4 regions of the Clostridium perfringens genome follow, and region 3 is predicted to be linked to each of the others. Evidence: predicted binding sites of a transcription regulator. Region 3 holds the regulator's gene; each other region holds the start of a gene.

Region 1 (6,027 bases), 120 kb from region 3:
TTGATACTTTCTTAAATTCAGAATTTGAAGGTGGAAGACACCAAAATAGAATAGATAAAATAACAGCTATTGAAGAAAAGTATTCAAAATAATTTGATAAAAAATATTTTTATATAAATTTTAGGAGGAAGATACAATGAGTAAAGTAACAGAAATAACACATCCACTTATATTACATAAGTTAGCGTTTATAAGAGATAAAAATACAGGGTCTAAGGATTTTAGAGAACTAGTAAGTGAAGTTTCTATGCTTATGGCTTATGAGGTAACAAGAAATCTTCCTATGGAAGAAATAGAAATAGAAACTCCAGTTTGTAAAACTAAATGTAAAGTTTTAGCTGGTAAAAAAGTTGCTATAGTTCCAATATTAAGAGCAGGATTAGGTATGGTAGATGGTATGCTACAACTTATTCCAGCAGCAAAAGTAGGGCATATAGGATTATACAGAGATGAAGAAACTCTTCAACCTGTAGAATATTTCTGTAAGTTACCACAAGACATAGCTGAAAGAGATGTAATAGTTGTTGATCCAATGTTAGCTACAGGTGGTTCAGCTGCAGATGCTATAACTCTTTTAAAGAAAAGAGGAGCTAAGCAAATAAGACTTATGTGTTTAATTTCTTCACCAGAAGGAATAGAGTTTGTACAAAAAGCTCATCCAGATGTTGATATATATGTTGCATGTATTGATGAGAAATTAAATGATCATGGATATATCGTTCCTGGATTAGGTGATGCAGGAGATAGACTATTTGGAACAAAATAGTTATAATTTAAATAGCTACTTAATTTTAAGTAGCTATTAATTATTTTTGGAGGTAAATGATTCATGGAAAAGATAAAAGTTTTAACTATCTTTGGAACAAGACCGGAAGCTATAAAAATGGCTCCATTAGTAAAAGAATTAGAAAAAAGACCGGAAATAGAATCAAAGGTTTGTGTAACTGCTCAACATAGAGAAATGTTAGATCAAGTTTTAGAACTATTTGATATAAAGCCTGACTTTGATCTAGACATAATGAAAAATCGTCAAACTCTTACTGGAATAACAAATAGAGTTTTAGAAGGATTAGAAAAAGTATTTACAGAAGAAAAACCAGATATGATACTTGTACATGGTGATACTACAACAACTTTTGCGGGAGGATTAGCAGCATTCTATCAACAAATAAGAGTAGGCCATGTTGAAGCTGGACTTAGAACTTTCGATAAATATTTCCCATTCCCAGAGGAAATGAATAGAAAGTTAACAGGTGCTTTAGCTGATTTACACTTTGCTCCAACTAAAGGATCAAAAGCTAACCTTTTAAGAGAAGGAATAAATGAAAATGACATAAAAATTACAGGTAACACTGTAATCGATGCTATGGAACATACTGTAGAAGATAACTATGTTTTTGAAAATGATGAATTAAATAAAATAGATTTTGAAAACAAAAAAGTTATCATGATAACTGCACATAGAAGAGAAAACTGGGGAGAAGGTATAGAAAATATCTGTACAGCTTTAAATAAAATAGTTGAAGATAATAAAGATGTTGAATTAGTTTACCTTGTTCACTTAAATCCAGTTGTAAAAGATGTTGTTTATAAAAATCTTGATGGTAAAGAAAGAGTACATCTTTTACCACCACTTGATACAAAAGAAACTCATAACTTAATGAATAAATGCTTTATGGTTATGACTGATTCAGGTGGATTACAAGAAGAAGCTCCTCATTTAGGAAAACCAGTATTAGTTTTAAGAGATGTTACAGAAAGACCAGAAGCTGTTCAATCAGGAACAGTTAAATTAGTTGGTACTGATGTTGAAAAAATATTAGAAGAAGCTAATTCACTTATAAATGATGAAAAAGCTTATGCCAAAATGAGTAAAGCTATAAATCCATATGGAGATGGTAAGGCTTCTGAAAGAATAGTAAAAGCTATTTTAAATTACTTTGGAAAAAATGATGAAGAAGTAGAAGAATTTATAAGTAAATAAGACTTTGTTAAAAAGTTTAATAAATATAATTTGAATAAATGGTATAAATAGACAGATATTTAGAATATTATAGAAATTTTAATAAAAGACTTCTATAATAAAGCTAAATTATCTGTCTTTTTTTTCGAAAAGAGAAAAAATAATAAAAAAGATTGTTTAAAATTTAACAAAAAATATTGAAAGCTAGTAAATTTATGGTTATAATTAAATCAGTTAGAAAAAATATAGATTTTTGATAAATTTTTACCTAAATGGGAGGTTTTTGATATGAGAGAGGTAGTTATTGCAAGTGCAGTAAGAACAGCATTAGGTTCATTTGGTGGTTCATTAAAGGATGTTCCTGCTGTAGATTTAGGAGCTTTAGTTATTAAAGAAGCTTTAAATAAAGCTGGTGTAAAACCAGAATGTGTTGATGAAGTTTTAATGGGAAATGTAATTCAAGCTGGATTAGGACAAAACCCTGCAAGACAAGCAGCTGTAAAAGCTGGTTTACCAGTTGAAATTCCTTCAATGACAATAAATAAAGTTTGTGGTTCAGGTTTAAGATGTGTTGCTTTAGCAGCTCAAATGATAAAAGCAGGAGATGCTGACGTAATAGTAGCTGGTGGTATGGAAAACATGTCACAAGGACCATATGTTTTAAGAACTGCAAGATTTGGTCAAAGAATGGGCGATGGAAAAATGGTCGATGCTATGGTCAATGATGCTTTAACAGATGCATTTAATGGATACCACATGGGTATAACTGCTGAAAATATAGCAGAACAATGGGGATTAACTAGAGAAATGCAAGATGAATTTGCTGCAAATTCTCAAATTAAAGCAGAAGCAGCTATAAAAGCTGGAAAATTCAAAGATGAAATAGTTCCAGTAGTAATTCCACAAAGAAAAGGTGATCCAATAGTATTTGATACTGATGAATTCCCTAGATTTGGAACAACTGCTGAAAAATTAGCTAAGTTAAGACCAGCATTCAAAAAAGATGGTACAGTTACAGCTGGTAATGCATCAGGTATAAATGATGGTGCTGCTGCATTAGTTGTTATGAGTGCTGAAAAAGCAAAAGAATTAGGAGTAACTCCAATTTGTAAAATAGTTTCTTATGGTTCAAAAGGATTAGATCCTTCAATTATGGGTTATGGACCATTCTATGCTACTAAAAAAGCTTTAGAAGGAACTGGATTAACAGTTGCAGATCTTGATTTAATAGAAGCAAATGAAGCTTTTGCAGCTCAAAGTTTAGCAGTTGCTAAAGATTTAGAATTTGATATGAGTAAAGTTAACGTAAATGGTGGAGCTATAGCTTTAGGACATCCAGTAGGAGCTTCAGGGGCTAGAATATTAGTTACATTACTTCACGAAATGATGAAAAGAGATGCTAAGAGAGGTTTAGCAACACTTTGTATAGGTGGAGGAATGGGAACTGCTTTAATAGTAGAAAGATAATAAGTTTACCATTATTATAATATATATTTTAAAGATACTATCCTATCTTGGGATAGTATCTTTTTTTGTGAAAAATTATTTAAAATTCATGTTTAAGTTTAAAAATATATTTAAAAAAATGCACTAATTTGAGAATAAAAATTCATATTAGAAAACAGATAATTTATTTAATTTCCTATAAAAAACATGAATAATAGTAAGAAGAATAGAAAAAAATAGGATTAAAGTAAAGAAAAATATTTAAAATATTAGATTTTGAAAAAAAAAAATAAAAAAATGTGAATAAATATTAAAAAGGTTATTCAAAACCTTTTAAGTTGTATGTTTTATTCTTAATAGTGGTTTAAAATTTTTTTGATAAAAAACCCTATAAAATATACAATTTTATAACAAAAACTTTTAAAAAAGGATTTCAAAATCGAAAATAGTAATCGAAATTTAATTTAAGTTCTTATATAGTAATTTAAAAATTCAGAAAAATGAAATAATAAATTCAAAAACATTCATAAATAATTTGTAAAAGAGTAAATGAGAGTTTTTAAGAGTAAAAATGAAGGAAATAGTTAAAATCACTTTAAAATATCAGAATATTAATAAATTCAACCAAAATTTAAATTTTATTAATATTAGATTCGGGAATATAATTAGTAAAGTAACATTGCGGAACTATGGAGGTTATATGTGAACGCTAAAATTAAAAGTTTAGTTTTTTCAATTACGAAGACTAACATTTTATTAACAATAATAGCAACCCTATTAATTAGTTTATTTAATTTTAGATTTGGGGTGGCTTTTTTAGTTGGAAGTGCAATTGCAACAATTAATTTTACAGCAAATGCAATTGTAATTAACAAAGTCATAAGTAATAGAAGAGGAGCTTTAAAGATACAATTAAGTTTTGTATTAAGAATGCTTTTGATTCTTTTATTTACACTAATCTTTATGAGAGATGTTAAGGAATTAGCATTTTATTTAATAGGATTCATTTTACACCAGATATCAATATTTATTTATACTAAAAAAAATAAGGCCTTATAAAAAACAATAAATAAATATTTATATACATATATAAATTAATACTAAGATAGAAAGGGAGTGATTCCGTGGATATCTTTGCACCATTGTTTACAGTTAAGATTGGTAGTTTGACAATAAGCAGTACAATTATTTTTCAATGGGCAGCAATGCTTCTTATAATAGTTTTTGCTTTATTATCAACTAGAAATCTTAAAAATAAACCAGGTAAGTTACAAGTTGTTTTAGAATCAATCTATCAAACAGTTTATAACTTAGTAAAGAGCAACATGGGGGAAAGTTATATTGGTTTTGTGCCTTATATAGGAACTTTAGCAATATTCCTACTTGTATTAAACTTTTATGGGTTAATAGGGCTTGCACCTCCTACTCAAGATTTAAGTGTTGCAGTGGCATTAGCAATTACTTCCTTTGTTGTTGTTCATGTTAATGCTATACGTAGATGTCATATTGGAGGATATATCAAAGGATATTTTAAGCCTTATCCACTAATGTTACCTTTAAACTTAATGGAGAGAATTATTTTCCCAGTATCTCTTGCACTACGTTTATTCGGTAATATGCTAGCAGCTACCTTATTAATAGACTTAATGTATTCAGGTTTAGGACACATAAGTTGGTTTGCTCAATTAGGTATGCCAATACTAGCACATGGTTTCTTCGATGTATTTGATGGAACAATACAAATGATAGTATTTACTATGTTAACTATGGTAAATATTAAAATTATAGCAGATCACTAAGAAAAGTTAATTAAACAAATCAAAGTAACTTTATTTGATTTGAAAAAGGAGGAATTTTTAATGGATATGAAGTTATTAGCAGCAGGTATCGCTGTATTAGCAGGTATAGGAGCAGGAATAGGTATAGGTATTGCAACTGCAGGAGCATTAGAGGCAACTGCAAGACAACCAGAAGCATCAGATAAGATTCAAAGTTTATTCATCATGGGAGCTGGTCTTTCAGAAGCAACAGCTATCTATGGATTAGTTGTTTCAATAATCTTATTATTCGTTGCTTAATATCAAATTACGTACTTTTTATTAAGAACTTGTAGTAATTAATAAATAAAGATAATAGAGTTAATATAATTGACTCCGAAGGGAGGCTGTGATTGATATATGGAAATAGATTTTATGAGAATATTAGCTACAATCATTAACTTTATAATATTAATTCTTATACTAAAACATTTTTTCTGGGACAAAATCAAAAGAGCCATCGATGCAAGACAAGAGGCTATAGATGAAACTATCTTAAAGGCCGATGAAGATGCAGAAAAAGCAAGAAGATTAAGATTAGATAATGAAAGAATTCTTAAATCTGCTAAAGAAGAAGGCAGAAAGCTTAGAGAAGAACAGAAAAAAGAAGCTGATAGAATTTATAAAGAAATAGTTGATGATGCTCATAGAGAAGCTGAGGCTATAATAAATAGAGCTAATATTGAAATTCAAAGAGAAGAAGAAAAAGTAAAATACGAGTTAAAGCAACAAGTAGTTGATATTTCTGTAATGCTTTCAGAGAAAGCACTTGGAGAATCTATTGATGAATCTAAACATAGA
Region 2 (6,027 bases), 1.1 Mb from region 3:
GTGCATGGAACATAGTAGCTATTCCTATAACTCCAGCTGCCCCAGTTTGTGCTGCAAATCCATTAACAGCGTTTAATTTAGCAACTCCACTTCCCATTGTTTTAATTATTTTTTGACCACCTATTGAAGTTCCTGTTGCCATTGCAATTGCACATAAAGCTATAACCCAAGTTGGTACTTCAAAAGTAGATAAAAATCCTCCACTTAAAAGTGCCATAGTAATTATACCCATTGATTTTTGAGCATCATTACCACCATGGTTTAAAGCCATTAATGCTCCTGAAACCACTTGTAATTTTGAGAAAATTCTATTTACAGGTCCTGGTTTGCATCTTCTTAGTGCCCAGTTTAATAAAATCATAAATATGTATCCAACTATTAAACCTATAATTGGTGATAATATAAGCCAAAGAATTACTTCATCAAAAAGAGTTCCCCAACTTACTATGTTTATTGAATGTGAATAAGCTATTCCTCCACCTATTAATGATCCTATTAAGGCATGAGAAGAACTACTTGGAATTCCAAAATACCAAGTAATAAGATTCCATATAATAGCTCCTAATATAACTGCTGCAATAACCCATAGAGGTATTTTATTTTGATCTACTATACCATCTCCCACAGTTTTAGCAACTTCAGTTCCTAAAAATGCTCCAACAAAGTTAAATACGGCACATAAAGCTATGGCAGCCTTAGGTGAAAGAGCTCTTGTGGAAATTGATGTAGCAACTGCCGTTGCAGTATCATGAAATCCATTTATAAAATCGAAAGCTAATGTTAAGAGAATAATAACAACTGTTACAGCTAAAGTACTAGACATACTTCATCACTACTCCCTCAACTATATTGGCTACAGCCTCACAACTATCTAAAGTTGCCTCTAAGAATTTATATATTTCTCTCCATTTTATTATATCAAGAACTGGAGTTTTTCCATCTTCAGCAAATAATTCTGATATCATTTGTCTATAGAAAATATCTCCTTTGTTTTCTATTTTATTTATTGAAATTACTCTCTCTGTAATTTCTTTATTTTTCTTTTTCATATGCTTAAATTCTTCCATTAGAGATACTAATTCTCTTGATGCATCAACTATTAAGCTTCCTAAAACTTTAGCACCTTCTTTAGATTCATTTATGTTGAACATAGTGAATCTATGCATAGTACTTTCTATTGAATCTAAAATATCATCCATTCTTTTTGTTATAGAAAATATATCTTCTCTATCAATAGGAGTTATAAAAGAATTGTTTAGTTCTTCTATAAGTCTATGAACTATTTCATCTCCTTTATGTTCTAACTCTTCAACTCTAGCCACGTGGCTTGTTTTATTTTCAAGATCCCCTAAGGCTTCACTTAATATTACTGCTGCTTTTTCTACATTTTTTGCTTCATCGATAAACATATCATAAAATTTATCGTCTTTAGGATTTAAATTAAACATTCGTATTTCATCTCCTGGTTCTCATTATGAATTTTTATTGAACAAATCTAGTATATCATAATATTTTTTTAAATTTAACATTCAATTGATTAATTAACTTACACTTAACACAGAATGTATCTTTATCCATTTATTATACAAATTCATCTTATTTTATTTAATTTAATTAAATAAATTCTTTTAAATACCTATTATATTATTAATTATATGTAAATCCACTTAACATTGTATTATATATAGCTCAGCACTTTATTAATATTTTATTAAAAACATGTAATTATATTTTATTTTAAAAGCCTTTTAGCCTCTAAAGCTCTTTGTATTATGGTTATAAATATTATTAAGGAAAATATATTTGTAACTAAATTTAATTTTATAGATGATAGTAAAATCATAAGTGAAAAACAAATAAATCCTTCTGACCTTTCTGCAAGTCCTGCTTGGTATCTAAAAGACTTCATAGCATTATTTTGAGCTAAGGCTCCTACTGTTAAAAATATGGTCATAGATATTAAAATCATCATTGTTAATATTAAAAGATATAATCTACTATTTTGAAATTTTAAAGCTAAGACAAATATTATGCTAAGTTCAACAATTCTATCAAAGGTTATATCTAAAAGTGTTCCAAAAGGGCTAGTTAAATTCTTTTTTCTTGCCATAGCACCATCAACAGAATCTAAGTATCCTGATATCCAAAGAAAAACTACTGATAAAATCAATTTATCGAAATAAAGAAATACAGAACTTAAAACTCCTATAATTAGAGCTATTATACTAACTCCATTTGGTGTTAATCTTAACTTTAATAATGTATTAGCACCTAAATCTATTATTGGATTTACATACTTTCTTCCATAAGTATCTAACATTATTTTTTCTCTCCCTCTATTTTAAACTTTCATTTGCTTTTATTTTTATTAGATAAGTATGTGAACTACTCTCCACCTATAGGAATGGGAACACCTTAATGAATATACCTAAAAATACAGGGTTCCCCAAGCTTATAGGGTAGTTCCTACCCCAATTTAAAATTAACTCTCTTTTCCTACTTTGTTTGCTAATTTAATTCTATTTATCCATTGATTAATTGTGCTTATATTCTTTTGACTTTTAGCTTTGCCATTAATAACATCCTCATTAAAAATAAAGTCTAATATGTGTAATGCATTTTTATCTGAAGATTTAAAGGTATTTACGCAGGATTCACAGTAAGAAACTATATTTTCACATTCTGTAGAATTAGCTCTTTTATTTTTTTGACTTAGCCATAATTCCTTATTTGTAACTCCTACCATTCCTCCACAACCACAACATTCAGTTTTACTTCTATTCTTCTCAAATTCTACTATTTTAATTCCTAAATCTTTAAGTATGCTTCTAACAGCTTCGTGAATTTGTTCTTCTTTTTTTATAGGACATGGATCATGCAAGGCAAATTCTTCTTTTAAATCTGAATATTTGTTTTTTAGTTCCTTTGGCACTCCAAATTCATTTATAACTTCCCAAAGTGTTATTACTTTAATATCTTTAAAAGCTGATCCAAAAGTCTTATAACAATTTTCACAGGCTACTATTATTTCATCAACTTCCTTGATTTTTAGATTATTCTCTATATCATTTAAATTGCTTTCAAATAATTCTAAGTTTCCAATATCCTTTGAAGGTTTTCCACAACATTTTAGAAGTATCTCTACTTCCCCTAAATTTTCTATTAAGTAGTCCTTTATTTTAAAAATAATTTCATTGTTATATCCACTTAAGCTACAACCTGGAATAAACACTCTCTTTATTTTCTTATGATTATTTTTTGATGTTAAAAACTTAGAAAAACTACCTTTTTGATGATTTTGAACAACCTTTAAATTAAATTTCTTGCTAGTATTTTTTAAATTCTCTCTATAAGATTTTATTCTTAAATTTTGAAACATCTCTTTTAAATTTATATCTTTTGGACATGCTTCAGTACATGCATTGCAAAGCATACAAGAATATGCAATTTCATCATAATTTATTTTATTCTCATCTATATCTCTTAATATATTTTTAGGACTTTCTCCAAAAGTATTCATCATTGGACACACCTTGTAGCAAAGACCACAATTAACACAATCCTCTAAATTTTTCTTTAGTTCCTTATTTGTCATTTTTACCTCTTTTCTCATTCCAAACTTTTTTCCCTACATATATTGCTATACTTAAAGCAAATAAAATTAAAAGTCCACTCATAAGTAATTGTGCTCCCCCAGTAAGCATACCACCAACATAAGAATATACTATTGTGGCAGGTAATTGTCCAATACCTGTAGCAATGAAAAATGACCAAAAGTTCATTGATGTAAGTCCTGCAGCATAACTAACTAAGTCAAAAGATATAAAAGGTAGCAATCTTGCTATTAGTATAGTATGTTTACCATACTTTTCAAAGAAACCATCTATATCCTTTAAGGCAAATTTGCTAGTTAACTTTTCAACGGCATCTCTTCCTAAGCCTCTTGCTATATAAAAACATAGTGCTGCCCCAGCCATGGCACTACTCCATGATAATATAGCACCCTTAACCCATCCAAATATAGCTGCATTACTTAAGGTTATTAAAAAAGCTGGTATTGGTGCTATTACAGATTGAAGTACCATTAATAAAAATGATGTTATAGGTGCCCATATTCCAAAAGATAATATATATTCCTTTATCATATCTAAATTCATACTACTTAAGTAAAATATCATCTGATTTATTTTACTATTAGCAGTTGGAACAAAAAAATACACCAAAAAAGCTACTATTAAAACAATTAAGGTAGCAACCCAAGGTTTAACTATTTTCTTCAAATTATTACCTCCATTTAAATCAATATTTCATTATTATAAAATAAACCTCTACTTTTTAATAAGGTTACTCTAAACACTTTAATCCTTAATTTTAAAGTTAACCTTTAAATAAAGATTAGTTTAAATTAATAATAATGTTTTTATTAAGTTTTAAGTCTAATTGGCAAACCTTAAATTCTTAGTTTAAAGTCACTAATTAATTATATAGCAAAAATTCTAAATAACTATACTGATTATTGTAAATTTAAATTTTAATTTTATTTTAACTAAAAAAGCAGATCTCACTAAAAGTGACATCTGCTCTTATTTTAATAATCTTATTTTCTTTTCTAAATGCTAATAAATTTAGCCCTTAACTCCACCAATATTAACACCTTCTGTTAACTTCTTATGAACTAGTGAGTATATAACCATTGTAGGTACCATTACTATAACTAATCCTGCAAATAATGCTCCCCAGTCAGTTGCAAACTTTTGAACTTCCATTAAGTTTTGTAACCCTACTGGTAATGTCTTTTTATCTGCATCTGTTATGAAAGTCATTGCCATAGCATATTCATTCCAATAATTCATAAAGTTGAATATCATTATAGTTATAATACCTGGTTTAGCTAATGGAACTACTATCTTTGTTAATATTTGAAGATTAGTACATCCATCTATCATTGCTGCCTCTTCATAATCCTTTGCAATCCCCTTCATAAATCCACTCATTATATAGATTGAGAAAGGTAAGCTTAGCACTGCATATACAAGAGCTAGGGCAAATAAATTATTTAACAATTTCATTTTTTCTAATATTGTAAATAAAGGTACTATAATATATACTGGTTGAATAAATAATCCTGCCATAAATAGATTCTTTATAAAACTACACCCAAAGAACTTTTGTCTAGCTAAAACATATGATGCTGGTACACTTAAACATAGGGATAAAACCATAGCTATTATAGTAACTAATATTGAGTTGAAGAAGTAAGCGCCCATGTTAGCTTCTGTAAATGCAGTCATATAGTTAGCAAACCCAAAACTTTTTGGTAAGGCCCATGGACTTGCATAGAATTCTTTAGTAGTTTTAAAAGAAGACATTATTGTCCATATAATTGGTACTATAACTAAAATAGTTGCAGCTATTAATATAATCCTTAATAATGTATTAGATATTACTTTTTTAGTTTTGTTTTCAGTATCTAAACCTACATTTTTTCTCTTTTTAGTTTCTAACATGTTATCTCACTCCCTTCTGTTGTAATCTTTTTACTCTCTTTTCTTCCCTTGCATCAGAGTCACTTAATTTATTGATTATTAATGCAAGGATCATAGCAAAAGCAAATATAGTTACCCCAACTGCCATAGCATATCCATATTGAGAATTTGTAAAGGCTTGCTTATACATATATGTCAATAAAACCTCTGATTTTCCATTTGGTCCACCCTTAGTCATTACAGTTACAAAGATAAAGCTTAAGTTAAGTGCCCCTGTAATAAAGAATGCAAAGGTTACTCTAACTACATCCCATAAAAGTGGTAATGTTACATATCTAAACTTTTGCCAAGCTGAAGCTCCTTCTAAATAACAAACTTCATAAAGTGAAGGTGATATTCCATCTAATCCAGCTATATAAATTACCATATAATAACCAACAGCTTGCCATACCATAGTTATAACTAATGCCCATAGAACTAATTTTGAATCTCCAAGCCATGCCAGACCTGCTAACTTATCTAGTCCTATCATTTCAAAAAA
Region 3 (6,027 bases):
ATAGGAGTTAAGAATATGGATAATAATAAAATAGAAAGTTGTAACTGTTCTTATATCCATGAAGATATATTAAGTAGGGTAAAAGAACATTTGCCAAAGGAAGAAGTACTTTATGAATTAGCAGAAATATTTAAAGTTTTTGGAGATTCAACAAGAATAAAAATTTTATGTGCCCTTTTTGAAGGAGAAATGTGTGTATGTGATATGGCTGAACTATTAGGTGTAAGTCAATCAGCAGTGTCTCATCAATTGAGAGTTTTAAAACAAGCTAGGCTAGTTAAGTTTAGAAGAGAAGGTAAGATAGTTTATTACTCTTTAGATGATGATCATGTTAAACACATATTCAATGAAGGTTTAAATCACGTTTTAGAGTAAAGGAGGTATTTAGACATGAAAGATATAAAGCTTTATTTAGACGGCTTAAACTGTGCAAACTGTGCTGGGAAAATTGAAGATAAAGTTAATAAACTTACTGATGTTGATGAAGCTGTCCTTAATTTTTCAACAAAACTTTTACTTATAACTCCTAAAGAAGGGATTTCAGAAGAAGAATTAGAAGAGAAAGTTGAAAAAATAGTTTTAGATTTAGAGCCAGATGTGAAAGTTTTAAAGGATAAAAATAAAATAAAATCTTCAGTTAATACATGTAATGATGGATGCTGTGGAGAAGGAGAATCTCATAAACACAATAATGTAGAGAGTCACTCACATTCTCATGAACATGGACATTCACATAGTCATGGAGGAAATTCAGGTATAGAAAAGAAGGAACTTTTTAGACTAGGAATAGCTTTAGCCTTATTTATAATAGGAATGATAGTTAATTTAGATAAAATGTATGAATTTATTATATTTGGTGTAGCTTATATTATAGCAGGTGGAAAAGTTCTTTTAAGGGCATTTAAGAATATTTTAAGAGGACAAGTATTTGATGAAAACTTCTTGATGGCTATAGCCACAATTGGAGCTTTTGCTATAGGAGAATTCCCAGAAGGGGTAGCAGTAATGCTTTTCTATGAAGTAGGAGAAATGTTCCAAGACTATGCTGTAAATAAATCAAGAAAATCAATATCTGATTTAATGAATATAAGACCAGACTTTGCAAATTTAATTGATCTTAATGGAGAGGAAAAAAGAGTATCTCCAGAAAGCGTTAATGTTGGATCAATCATAGTGGTAAGAGCAGGAGAAAAAGTTCCTCTAGATGGAGTAGTTTTATCAGGAGAGGCAACTCTTGATGTATCTGCATTAACAGGAGAATCTTTACCAAAAGAAGTTGAGGCAAAAGATGATGTATTAGCAGGATCAATAAACAAAAGTGGATTATTAAAAATAAAAGTAACAAAAAGTTTTGGAGAATCTACAGTTTCTAAAATATTAGATTTAGTTGAGAATGCAGGAAATAAAAAATCACCAACAGAGAAATTTATAACTAAGTTTGCAAGATATTATACACCAGTAGTTGTATTCTCTGCCTTAGCCCTTGCAATTATTCCACCTTTAGTAATAAGTGGAGAAAGTTTTTCCCCATGGATTTCAAGAGCTTTAATATTCTTAGTTGTTTCATGTCCTTGTGCTTTAGTAGTATCAATACCACTTGGATATTTTGCTGGAATTGGTTTAGCTTCTAAAAATGGTATTTTAATAAAAGGAAGCAACTATTTAGAGGCACTAAATAATGTAGAGAGTATAGTTTTTGATAAAACGGGAACACTAACAAAAGGTACATTTAAAGTTAGAAAATCAGAGAGCACAAGCAAGTTAACTAATGAAGAATTATTAAAATTAGGAGCTTATGCAGAATATTACTCAAATCATCCAATTGCTAAATCTATAGTAAGTGAGTTTAATGAGGAAATCAACAAAGGCTTAATTTCAAATTATGAAGAAATTTCAGGAAAAGGAATAAAAGTAGACATTGATGGAGAAACATTCTTAGCAGGTAATTCAAAATTAATGGATATGTTTAATATAAAAATTACTCCAATTCATGAAATAGGTACTGTTGTTTATTTAGCAAATGAAAAGAGTGAGCTAGGATATATAGTTATTTCAGATGAAATAAAAGAGGACTCTAAAGAAGCCATAAGTGGATTAAAAGAAATAGGAGTTAAGCAAACAATTATGCTAACTGGAGATAATGAGAAGGTTGGAGATAGTGTTGCCAAAGAATTAGGCTTAGACAAAGCATATTGTAGTTTATTACCACAAAATAAAGTTGAAAAATTAGAGCAAATTTTTGAAGATAAGAGTAAAGGTAAAAAAGTTGCTTTTGTTGGAGATGGAATTAACGATGCACCTGTACTAGCTAGGGCAGACATAGGAATAGCTATGGGTGGAGTTGGATCAGATGCAGCCATAGAAGCTGCAGATGTGGTAATAATGGATGATAAGCCAAGTAAGATAATAAAAGCAATAAAAATAGCTAAGAAAACAAATAAAATTGTATGGCAAAATATAATCTTTGCTTTAGGTGTTAAAATTATAATATTAATATTTGGTGCTTTAGGAATGGCTAATATGTGGGAAGCTGTATTTGGAGATGTAGGTGTAACATTAATAGCAGTAATAAATTCAAGTAGGATATTAAAAAATAAAAATTTATAGGCGTGAAATTTGTCTAATGTTGTTGACAAGAGCTAGTTTTTTTGCTATCTTAATATGGTAAGAATACTTTCAGGCATAGGGTATAGATTGTAAATAATTCCCTTAAACTTTTATATTAAACATTATGAAATGTTTAAATAGGCTTGTGTGCACGTAGGGTTTTAGCCACGCAAGCCTTATTTTTTTTGTAGAAATTTATTAGAAAGATAGTTTATAATAGAATCACATAAATTTAATAATATTAATTAATGATATAAAAAATGCAATTAAATGTAAAAAATACACTTTAATACATATATTTTTGATAGTGAAACCAAAAGAATGTTAAAATATAGACAAACTTTTTAGGGTATGGTAATATTTTAGAAGGTTAAATTTGTAATTTTATCATTTGATTTTAGAATACAGTCTAAAAAGTAATTGCTTTTTAAAAAAAGAACAATTTTAGAAAGAGGTGCTATTAAAATGGAAAAGAAAAAAGGCATATCTATGGCTGTTATAAAAAGATTGCCTAAATACCATAGATATTTACAAGAATTAATGGAAAATGATGTTGATAGAATATCTTCAAAAGAGTTAAGTGAAAAAATAGGCTTCACTGCTTCTCAAATAAGACAGGATCTTAATTGTTTTGGAGATTTTGGGCAACAGGGATATGGATATAATGTAAAAGAGTTATACAATAACATAGGGAGTATATTAGGACTTACAAGAGACTATAACACAGTTATAATCGGAGCTGGTAACATAGGGCAGGCTATTGCAAACTACAATAGTTTCAATAGATTAGGCTTTAAATTAAAAGGTATTTTTGATGCTAATCCAAGAATGTTTGGAATAAAAATAAGAGATGTTGAGATACAAGATGTTGAAAAATTAAAAGATTTCGTAAAAGAAAATGATATTGAAATAGGTATAATCTGTGTTCCAAGAACAAATGCTCAAAAGGTATGTAATGACCTTGTTGAAGGTGGAATCAAAGGTATATGGAACTTTGCGCCTATAGATCTTGAGGTGCCAAAAGATATAAGAGTAGAGAATGTACATTTAAGTGAAAGTATGATGACTTTAGTATATCTTTTAAATCACAATGATGTAAAATAAATTGGATTTATTTTATAAAAATTTGTTTAATATGGAAAAATAGTATTAGATTTTCAAAAAAATATATTGAAAAATTTACTTTTAAGTTTTATAATTTAATTGAAGTACCGAGTACTTCAATTATTTTTTTGTCTTTGCTTGTTACAAAATTAACAATAAATTCTGGAAAAAGCATAGGATAAAAAATATTAAGTTGTTAGTTATTAGTTGTTAAGTTATTTAAAACCATATATTCGCTATGGTATATGAGGGAGGAAATACAATGGAATTAAATAATGTAATCTTTGAAAAAGAGGGAAACATTGGGGTTTTAACAATTAACAGACCTAAGGCATTAAATGCACTAAACTCAGAAACTTTAAAAGACTTAGATACTGCTATAGATCATATAGAAAAACAAGATGATATATATGTTGTTATTTTAACAGGTGCTGGAGATAAAGCATTTGTTGCAGGCGCTGATATAGCAGAAATGAAAGATCTAAATGAAGAAGAGGGTAAAGAATTTGGACTTTTAGGTAATAAAGTGTTTAGAAGATTAGAAAATTTAGACAAGCCTGTAATCGCTGCTATAAACGGTTTCGCTTTAGGTGGTGGATGTGAAATTTCTATGGCTTGTGATATAAGAATAGCAACTACAAAGGCTAAGTTTGCTCAACCTGAGGTTGGATTAGGAATAACTCCAGGATTTGGTGGAACTCAAAGATTACCAAGAATAGTTGGACCTGGTAAGGCTAAAGAACTTATTTACACAGGAGACATGATAAAAGCTGATGAAGCTTTAAGAATTGGTTTAGTAAATAAGGTTGTTGAACCAGAGAATTTAATGGAAGAAGCAATGTCATTAGCTAAGAAGATATCTAATAATGCACCAATAGCTGTTAAGTTATGTAAAGATGCAATCAATAGAGGAATTCAAGTTGATATAGATTCAGCAGTAGTTATAGAAGCTGAAGATTTTGGAAAATGTTTTGCTACAGAAGATCAAACAGAAGGTATGAGTGCTTTTGTAGAAAGAAGAGAAAAGAACTTTAAAAACAAGTAATGTTTTAAACAAAATGGTTGTGTGGATTTAAGGAGGGTAATTAAAAATGAACTTTCAATTAACAAGAGAACAAGAATTAGTTAAGCAAATGGTTAGAGAATTTGCTCAAAATGAAGTTAAGCCTATAGCTGCAGAAATAGATGTAACAGAAAGATTCCCTATGGAAAATGTTAAGAAAATGGCTAAACTAGGAATGATGGGAATTCCTTTTAGCAAAGAATATGGCGGAGCTGGTGGAGATACTTTATCTTACATCTTAACTGTTGAAGAATTATCAAAAGTTTGTGCTACTACAGGAGTTATAGTTTCAGCTCATACTTCATTATGTGCTTCATTAATAGATCAATTTGGTACTCCAGCTCAAAAAGAAAAATATTTAACTCCACTTGCAAAAGGTGAAAAATTAGGTGCTTTTGGATTAACTGAACCAGGAGCAGGTACAGATGCTGCAGGACAACAAACTACAGCTGTATTAGAAGGAGATAATTATATCTTAAACGGAAGTAAAATCTTCATAACTAATGGTGGAGTTGCAGATACTTTCATAATCTTTGCTATGACTGATAAGAGTCAAGGTACAAGAGGAATTTCAGCTTTCATAGTTGAAAAGAATTTCCCAGGATTCTCAATTGGCAAGTTAGAAGAAAAAATGGGTATAAGAGCTTCTTCAACAACTGAGTTAATCATGGAAAACTGTGTTGTTCCAAAAGAAAACTTAATCGGAAGAGAAGGAAAAGGATTTGGAATAGCAATGAAAACTTTAGACGGTGGTAGAATAGGTATCGCTGCTCAAGCATTAGGTATAGCAGAAGGAGCTTTAGAAGAAGCTGTTGCTTACATGAAAGAAAGAAAACAATTTGGTAGATCATTATCTGCATTCCAAGGATTACAATGGATGGTAGCAGAAATGGATACTAAAATAGAAGCTGCAAGATTTTTAGTATATAAAGCAGCTTGTTTAAAAGAAGAGGGTAAACCATATTCTATAGATGCTGCAAGAGCTAAATTATTCGCTGCAGATGTAGCTATGGAAGTTACAACTAAGGCAGTTCAATTATTCGGTGGATATGGATATACTAAGGAATACCCAGTAGAAAGAATGATGAGAGATGCTAAGATAACTGAGATTTACGAAGGAACTTCAGAAGTTCAAAAAATGGTTATCGCAGGAAGCATATTAAGATAATTTTAGGAGGGCTTTGAGATGAAAATAGTAGTTTGCTTAAAACAAGTGCCAGATACAACAGCTGTTAAAATAGATCCAAAAACAG
Region 4 (6,027 bases), 960 kb from region 3:
AAAGATCCAACTGCTATTACAATTGAAGGTAAAAAAATCTTATTCTTTAACTTTTTAGCTTGCATTTCTGCAAAATCTACATTAGGCATTTTTAGGTTTCCTATATTTACTTGTTTGCTTGCAGTTAATACTCCTATAACTAAAAGCAATGCCCCTACTACTACAGGTGGAATAGCTCCTCCTGCTATAAATATGATTGACAATATAGTCCAAAAGATTGCCGTTCCTATTCTAGTTTTATGTTCCTGGTCTTTTAATGTATCAATTGCAGTATTTAACATTAAAAGTCCTACTATTATATAAAAGATTTCAAGCAATACATTAGAAATCATCTGCATATTCATTAATTATCACCCCTATTTTATCTCTTCTTTGTTCTTTGATAGGTTTCTACTTAACCTTTTATCTAATAATCTATTTTGTAATACTCCTAATATTAAAGCTATTATAGCTATTGGAACTGAAGCTTTTGCTATATCTAAAGCATTAACTCCATATCCTAGTTCTTCTAAGGTTCCTGCTATTAAAAGAACTCCTGAACTTGCTAAGAATACATTTTGTCCAAAGAAGTTTCCATAGTTGTCCATTGCAGCTGCTGTTCCCTTTATTAAATCTTCATTTTTATCATCTAATTCTCCATATTTACTGACAGCTGCTCCTTGAGCCATTGGGTTTATAAGTGGTCTTATAAATTGTGCTTGTCCACTTAATCTTAGTGAAACTGCAGCCCCAACTTCTCTAATAAATAAATAGCAACTTAAAAGCTTTCCAGTTGACATATTTTTCATATTCTTTATTAAGGTTATAGCTCTCTCTTTTAAACCAAATCTTTCACACATACCTATTACAGGTAAAGTTAATATAAATAATGTCATGTGTCTTTGGCTTACAAAGGTTGATCCTAATTTTTCTAATATTTCATACAAACTCATATGTGCTACTAATCCAGTTGATAGTCCTGCTACTAATACAACTGCTATAGTATCAAATTTAAGTGCAAATCCTATTATTACTATTACTATTCCTATCAGTTCCACTTTTATCTCTCCTTTTCAAGTTATAAATTTCATCTTTACTATTTTCGTATTTTAAAATTATTATAACCATAAAATTTTCAATTTTCTACAGTTTTTTATTAAAATTTTATAAATTTAAAATGTTTTCATTATTAATTTGTTTTTTGTTATCATTTTATTAAAAATATATTTAAAATTTCATAAAAATAAGGACCATAGATTTAATTAAACCTATGGTCCTTATAAATTTATTATATTTTATTTTCTAGAAACTATAATTTTTCCATCTACTCCATCTATTAAAGCAACAGATCCATCATAAATTTCTCCTGCAATTATCTTCTTAGCTATTTCAGTTTCTAAGACATTACTTATATATCTCTTTAATGGTCTAGCTCCATATACTGGATCATATCCTTCTTCAGCTAATATTTCCTTAGCTCTATCAGTAACTTCAAGAGTTATATTTCTTTCTCTTAATCTATTTTCAACATCTCTTAAGAAGATATCTATTATTTTCTTAATTCCTTCACTGCTTAAAGGTCTAAACATTATGATATCATCTACTCTGTTTAAGAATTCTGGTTTGAATCTTAACTTCATTTCATTCATAACATTTTCTCTAATATCATCTTCTATACCTTCACCAGATTTATTTTCTAATAAGTATCCACTACCTATATTAGAAGTCATAATTATTATAGTGTTTTTGAAATCAACAGTTTTACCTTTATTATCTGTTAATCTACCATCATCTAATATTTGAAGGAATAAGTTAAATACATCATCATGTGCTTTTTCTATTTCATCAAATAATATTACTGAATATGGGTTTCTTCTAACAGCCTCTGTTAATTGTCCCCCTTCTTCATATCCTACATATCCTGGAGGAGGTCCTATTAATCTAGATACTGCATGTTTTTCCATATATTCAGACATATCTATTCTTACTATATTGTCTTCACTATCAAATAAATTTCTAGCTAAAGTTTTTGCAAGCTCTGTTTTACCAACTCCAGTAGGTCCTAAGAATATAAATGATCCTATTGGTTTTCTTTCATCTTTAAGACCTGCTCTTGCTCTTATTACAGCATTAGCAACTGCAGTTGTAGCCTCATCTTGACCTATTACTCTTTCTCTTAATTCTTCTTCTAGTCTTAAAAGTTTTTCTCTTTCACTTTCAACTAGTTTTGTAACAGGAATTCCAGTCCATTTTGAGATTATTTCTGAAATTTCATTTTCAGTAACCTCTTCTTTTAATAAAGCATTTTCATTGTCTTTTTCCATACTTGCTTCTTGTTCTTTTATTTTACGTTCAAGTTCTGGAATTTTTCCATATTTAAGTTCTGCAACTTTATTTAAATCATATTCTCTTTCATATTTTTCAGCTAGTCCTCTTGCTTCATCTAATTCAGCCTTTAAGTCCCTAACTGCTGAAATATGAGATTTTTCTTTTTCATATTTAATTGTCATCTCATCATTTTTATCTTGAAGCTCTGCAAGCTCTTTTTCTAAGGCAACTAATCTTTCCTTAGATGCATCATCATTTTCTTTTGATAAAGCTTCCTTTTCAGTTTCAAGCATTAAAATCTTTCTTCTTATAATATCTAATTCAGTTGGAAGAGAATCTATTTCACTTCTTATCATAGCACCAGCTTCATCTATTAAATCTATAGCCTTATCTGGTAAATATCTATCTTGAATATATCTATGAGAAAGTTTTGCAGCAGCTACTATTGCTGAGTCATGGATTCTAATTCCATGGTGAATTTCAAATCTTTCTTTTAATCCTCTTAAAATAGATACAGTTTCTTCAACTGTTGGTTCTTCAACTATTACAGGTTGGAATCTTCTCTCTAGAGCTTTATCCTTTTCTATATATTGTCTATATTCGTCAAAAGTTGTAGCTCCTATGCAGTGAAGTTCTCCTCTTGCAAGCATTGGTTTAATTAAGTTTCCTGCATCCATTGCACCATCTGTTTTACCAGCGCCTACAATTGTATGAATTTCATCTATGAATAAAAGTATTTTTCCTTCTGAACTTTGAACTTCTTTTAAAACAGCTTTTAATCTTTCTTCAAATTCTCCTCTATATTTAGCACCAGCTATTAATGCACCCATATCTAATGAGATAATTACCTTATCCTTTAATCCTTCTGGTACATCTCCTCTTACAATTCTTTCTGCTAATCCTTCAACTATAGCAGTTTTACCAACTCCAGGTTCTCCTATTAGTATTGGATTGTTCTTAGTTTTTCTTGAAAGAATTCTAACAGCTCTTCTTATTTCTTCATCTCTTCCTATAACAGGATCTAATTTATGTTGTTTTACAAGTTCTATTAAATTAGTACCGTATTTATCTAAAGCTTCATAAGTTCCTTCTGGATCTTGTGAATCTACTCTTTGACTTCCTCTAACTTCATTTAAAACCTTTAGGAATCCATCTTTAGTTATGTTATTTTTTCTTAAGATTTCTCCTACAGCTCCATTTTTATCTATATCTATCATTGCAAGCATTACATGCTCAACACTTATATATGAATCTTCAAATTGTTTTGAAATTTCTTCTGCCTTTATTAATACTTCATTTATTCTTCTTGTAGCAGTAACCCCTGATGATTGTGCCGCTTCTCCTAAAACCTTAGGCATTCTATCTATTTGAACATGAATGTCTCTTTTTAATGAATCTATATTAACACCCATTTTTTCAAATATATTAGGAATTAAACCATCTTTTTGATTTACTAATGCTGAAAATAAGTGAATTATATCTAATTGTTGATTATTATATTTAACTGCTATTTCATAAGCATCATTTAAGCTTTGTTGTACTCTTAATGTCATTTTATCTGCATTCATTTTATCACCTCAATATTCTCTTTTTTGTATCTCATGTAATTATAATACTATAAAAGTCAAAGAAAGTCAAAGTCTATTTTTCACTTTCAGAATTTATTAATTACTACTGTTTTTTTCTTATAATTTATTATTAATAAATCATTTATATAATTAATATTTAATTCTAAGGAGATTTTATTAACAAATTATTCATTTTTATAAAAGCACTTATATATATTATTATTTAAAATTCCTCTATTGTTATACTTACTATATGTTGGTATTATTAAAATATACTGACTTTATTTATAAACTAACAAGGACGGTGTTTTAAATTTGGAATTAAAAGTTTTTGAATTTACAAAAGGTACTTTAGAATTACTTAAGGAGATGAAAAAAGATTTAGCCTATAGTGCAAATCTGCTTGATGATTTTTTCTACTCCCTACTAGAGAACTCTTGTGAAGGATTTTTTAATATATCAACTAGAGTAAAATCAGCTTCTAGTTTAAAAGAGAAAATAATAAGACATAATTATTACATAAAATATGATTCCCCTACGGATTTATTTAGAAACCTATCTGATTTAATAGGTGTCAGAATAGAATGTAGATTTATAGAAGATGAGGAACATATATTTAAATTTATAAGAACAATATTTAATTGCACTAATAAAGATGGATTTTCTTACTCATCACAAAATCCAAATATATTTTTAGACCTTAGAGAACATCAACCCTTAAAACAAAAAAATGGTTTTGAATTATATAGAATAGATGGATTTATTCTAAATGAAGAAGAAAAGTTTAATTTTGAACTTCAAATAAAATCTATGGTAAATAATTTTTGGGGTGAAATTGAACATAAGATAATATATAAAAACTATAATATGATTTTAGGGGATAAATTTTATAAGAATATACTTAATTCTATTAAAAACAATTTATGTTTAATCGATAATCAACTTCTAACTATATTTAACCATGTTAATTCTCACATGGATAATTCTAATGGGGTTGGATTAAAGAAGGAAGGTATTGAAATTTTACTTTCTAAAATGATATATGATATATACTCTTCTAAAGTAAAACATGATTTAGGTATATCTGTTGATTTTAGAAATGCCTGTGACATAATAATAGATTACATATTTACTAAAAATAATTGTAATACTTCTCAAGAATATTATAATACTTTTGTAAATACTTCTGTAAGATTAAACGAAGTTTTTAAGGATTCCATATCTTTTAAAAACAAATTATCTATAGGTGCTGAGCCCTTATGTTTTGACTCAGAATTTTCTAATTCAATTGGAAATAAACTAGCCCATGCTATGAATTATGATTTTCATTGGAACTTGTTCTTTAAAATATTATTTCAAATAGAACCTGGTAACAATAGAGAAGATTTTTATTCCTTTATAAGATACTTAGAGACTATTTTTTCTAATAGAGATTCCTATTTAAATCTTTATTTAACTTTCTCAGCTGAAGAGGTATCAATAATAAAAGAAGATATTTTATCCTCTTTAAATAAGGCATTCTTAGAAATTGACTCTATAAAATTTATTTATAGGGATAAACTTTCTGAAATATTTAATCATATAGACGATTATGTTAAATTCCTATGTGAAGGCATAGATTCTTATGAAAATTATGTAAGTCATAAACATCTTTACACAGAGTATCTTTATCTTACTATATTAAGTTCCTTTAATATGGATTTAGATAAGAGTTCCATATTAGAGTTTGCTAGTGAGCTTAAAAATAGCAAATGTAAACTTAGAATAAGCTATAAGGGAATAAAGCTATTAGCCTCTCCCCCTGAAAATTGTAAAGTCAACATAATTGAACTTTTAGAACAAATATATATAAGGTAACATTTTTAGTTTATCAGTCTAATATATATTAAAAAAATTTAGACTGATAAACCTTTCTAAATACAAAGGAGGAATTATTATGCATTTATTTATAAATATGATATTTTTAATAAATATTGTATTTATCATTTCCATAATCTTCATTGAAAGAAGAAATCCCCAAACTACTTGGGCTTGGATTTTAATATTAACCTTTCTACCCATATTAGGATTTATAATCTACATTTTATTTGGTCAAAATATTACCCGTGAAAAAAACTTTAAAAGAAAAATTCTAGATGACAAGACAAAACAA

What was found. The regulator Rex, encoded in region 3, represses fermentation and respiration genes when NADH is low (regulators of the CRP and FNR family bind a similar motif). The targets are predictions, from matches to a motif close to ATTGTTAANNNNTTAACAAT.
Region 1: the regulator Rex is predicted to act here: its motif matches at 2,136-2,155, upstream of I6G60_RS04325 (acetyl-CoA C-acetyltransferase).
Region 2: the regulator Rex is predicted to act here: its motif matches at 1,511-1,530, upstream of I6G60_RS13580 (DUF47 domain-containing protein).
Region 4: the regulator Rex is predicted to act here: its motif matches at 1,132-1,151, upstream of I6G60_RS08200 (DUF969 domain-containing protein).

What each region holds. Positions count from the first base shown of each region.
Region 1 covers NZ_CP065681.1:847,945-853,971, forward strand. The annotation lists gene rpiB (ribose 5-phosphate isomerase B) at 1-92, shown strand, start outside; gene upp (uracil phosphoribosyltransferase) at 137-766, shown strand; gene wecB (non-hydrolyzing UDP-N-acetylglucosamine 2-epimerase) at 830-1,984, shown strand; gene I6G60_RS04325 (acetyl-CoA C-acetyltransferase) at 2,252-3,430, shown strand; gene I6G60_RS04330 (ATP synthase subunit I) at 4,112-4,468, shown strand; gene I6G60_RS04335 (F0F1 ATP synthase subunit A) at 4,534-5,208, shown strand; gene atpE (ATP synthase F0 subunit C) at 5,269-5,487, shown strand; gene I6G60_RS04345 (F0F1 ATP synthase subunit B) at 5,587-6,027, shown strand, end outside.
Region 2 covers NZ_CP065681.1:2,912,560-2,918,586, forward strand. The annotation lists gene I6G60_RS13575 (inorganic phosphate transporter) at 1-823, opposite strand, end outside; gene I6G60_RS13580 (DUF47 domain-containing protein) at 816-1,448, opposite strand; gene I6G60_RS13585 (CDP-alcohol phosphatidyltransferase family protein) at 1,733-2,320, opposite strand; gene I6G60_RS13590 ((Fe-S)-binding protein) at 2,483-3,595, opposite strand; gene I6G60_RS13595 (TVP38/TMEM64 family protein) at 3,585-4,280, opposite strand; gene I6G60_RS13600 (carbohydrate ABC transporter permease) at 4,626-5,507, opposite strand; gene I6G60_RS13605 (carbohydrate ABC transporter permease) at 5,509-6,027, opposite strand, start outside.
Region 3 covers NZ_CP065681.1:723,287-729,313, forward strand. The annotation lists gene I6G60_RS03680 (ArsR/SmtB family transcription factor) at 16-375, shown strand; gene I6G60_RS03685 (heavy metal translocating P-type ATPase) at 391-2,607, shown strand; gene I6G60_RS03690 (redox-sensing transcriptional repressor Rex) at 3,073-3,711, shown strand; gene I6G60_RS03695 (short-chain-enoyl-CoA hydratase) at 3,974-4,756, shown strand; gene I6G60_RS03700 (acyl-CoA dehydrogenase) at 4,803-5,942, shown strand; gene I6G60_RS03705 (electron transfer flavoprotein subunit beta/FixA family protein) at 5,961-6,027, shown strand, end outside.
Region 4 covers NZ_CP065681.1:1,679,076-1,685,102, reverse strand. The annotation lists gene I6G60_RS08205 (DUF979 domain-containing protein) at 1-344, opposite strand, end outside; gene I6G60_RS08200 (DUF969 domain-containing protein) at 357-1,037, opposite strand; gene clpB (ATP-dependent chaperone ClpB) at 1,275-3,875, opposite strand; gene I6G60_RS08190 (GTP pyrophosphokinase) at 4,191-5,732, shown strand; gene cls (cardiolipin synthase) at 5,812-6,027, shown strand, end outside.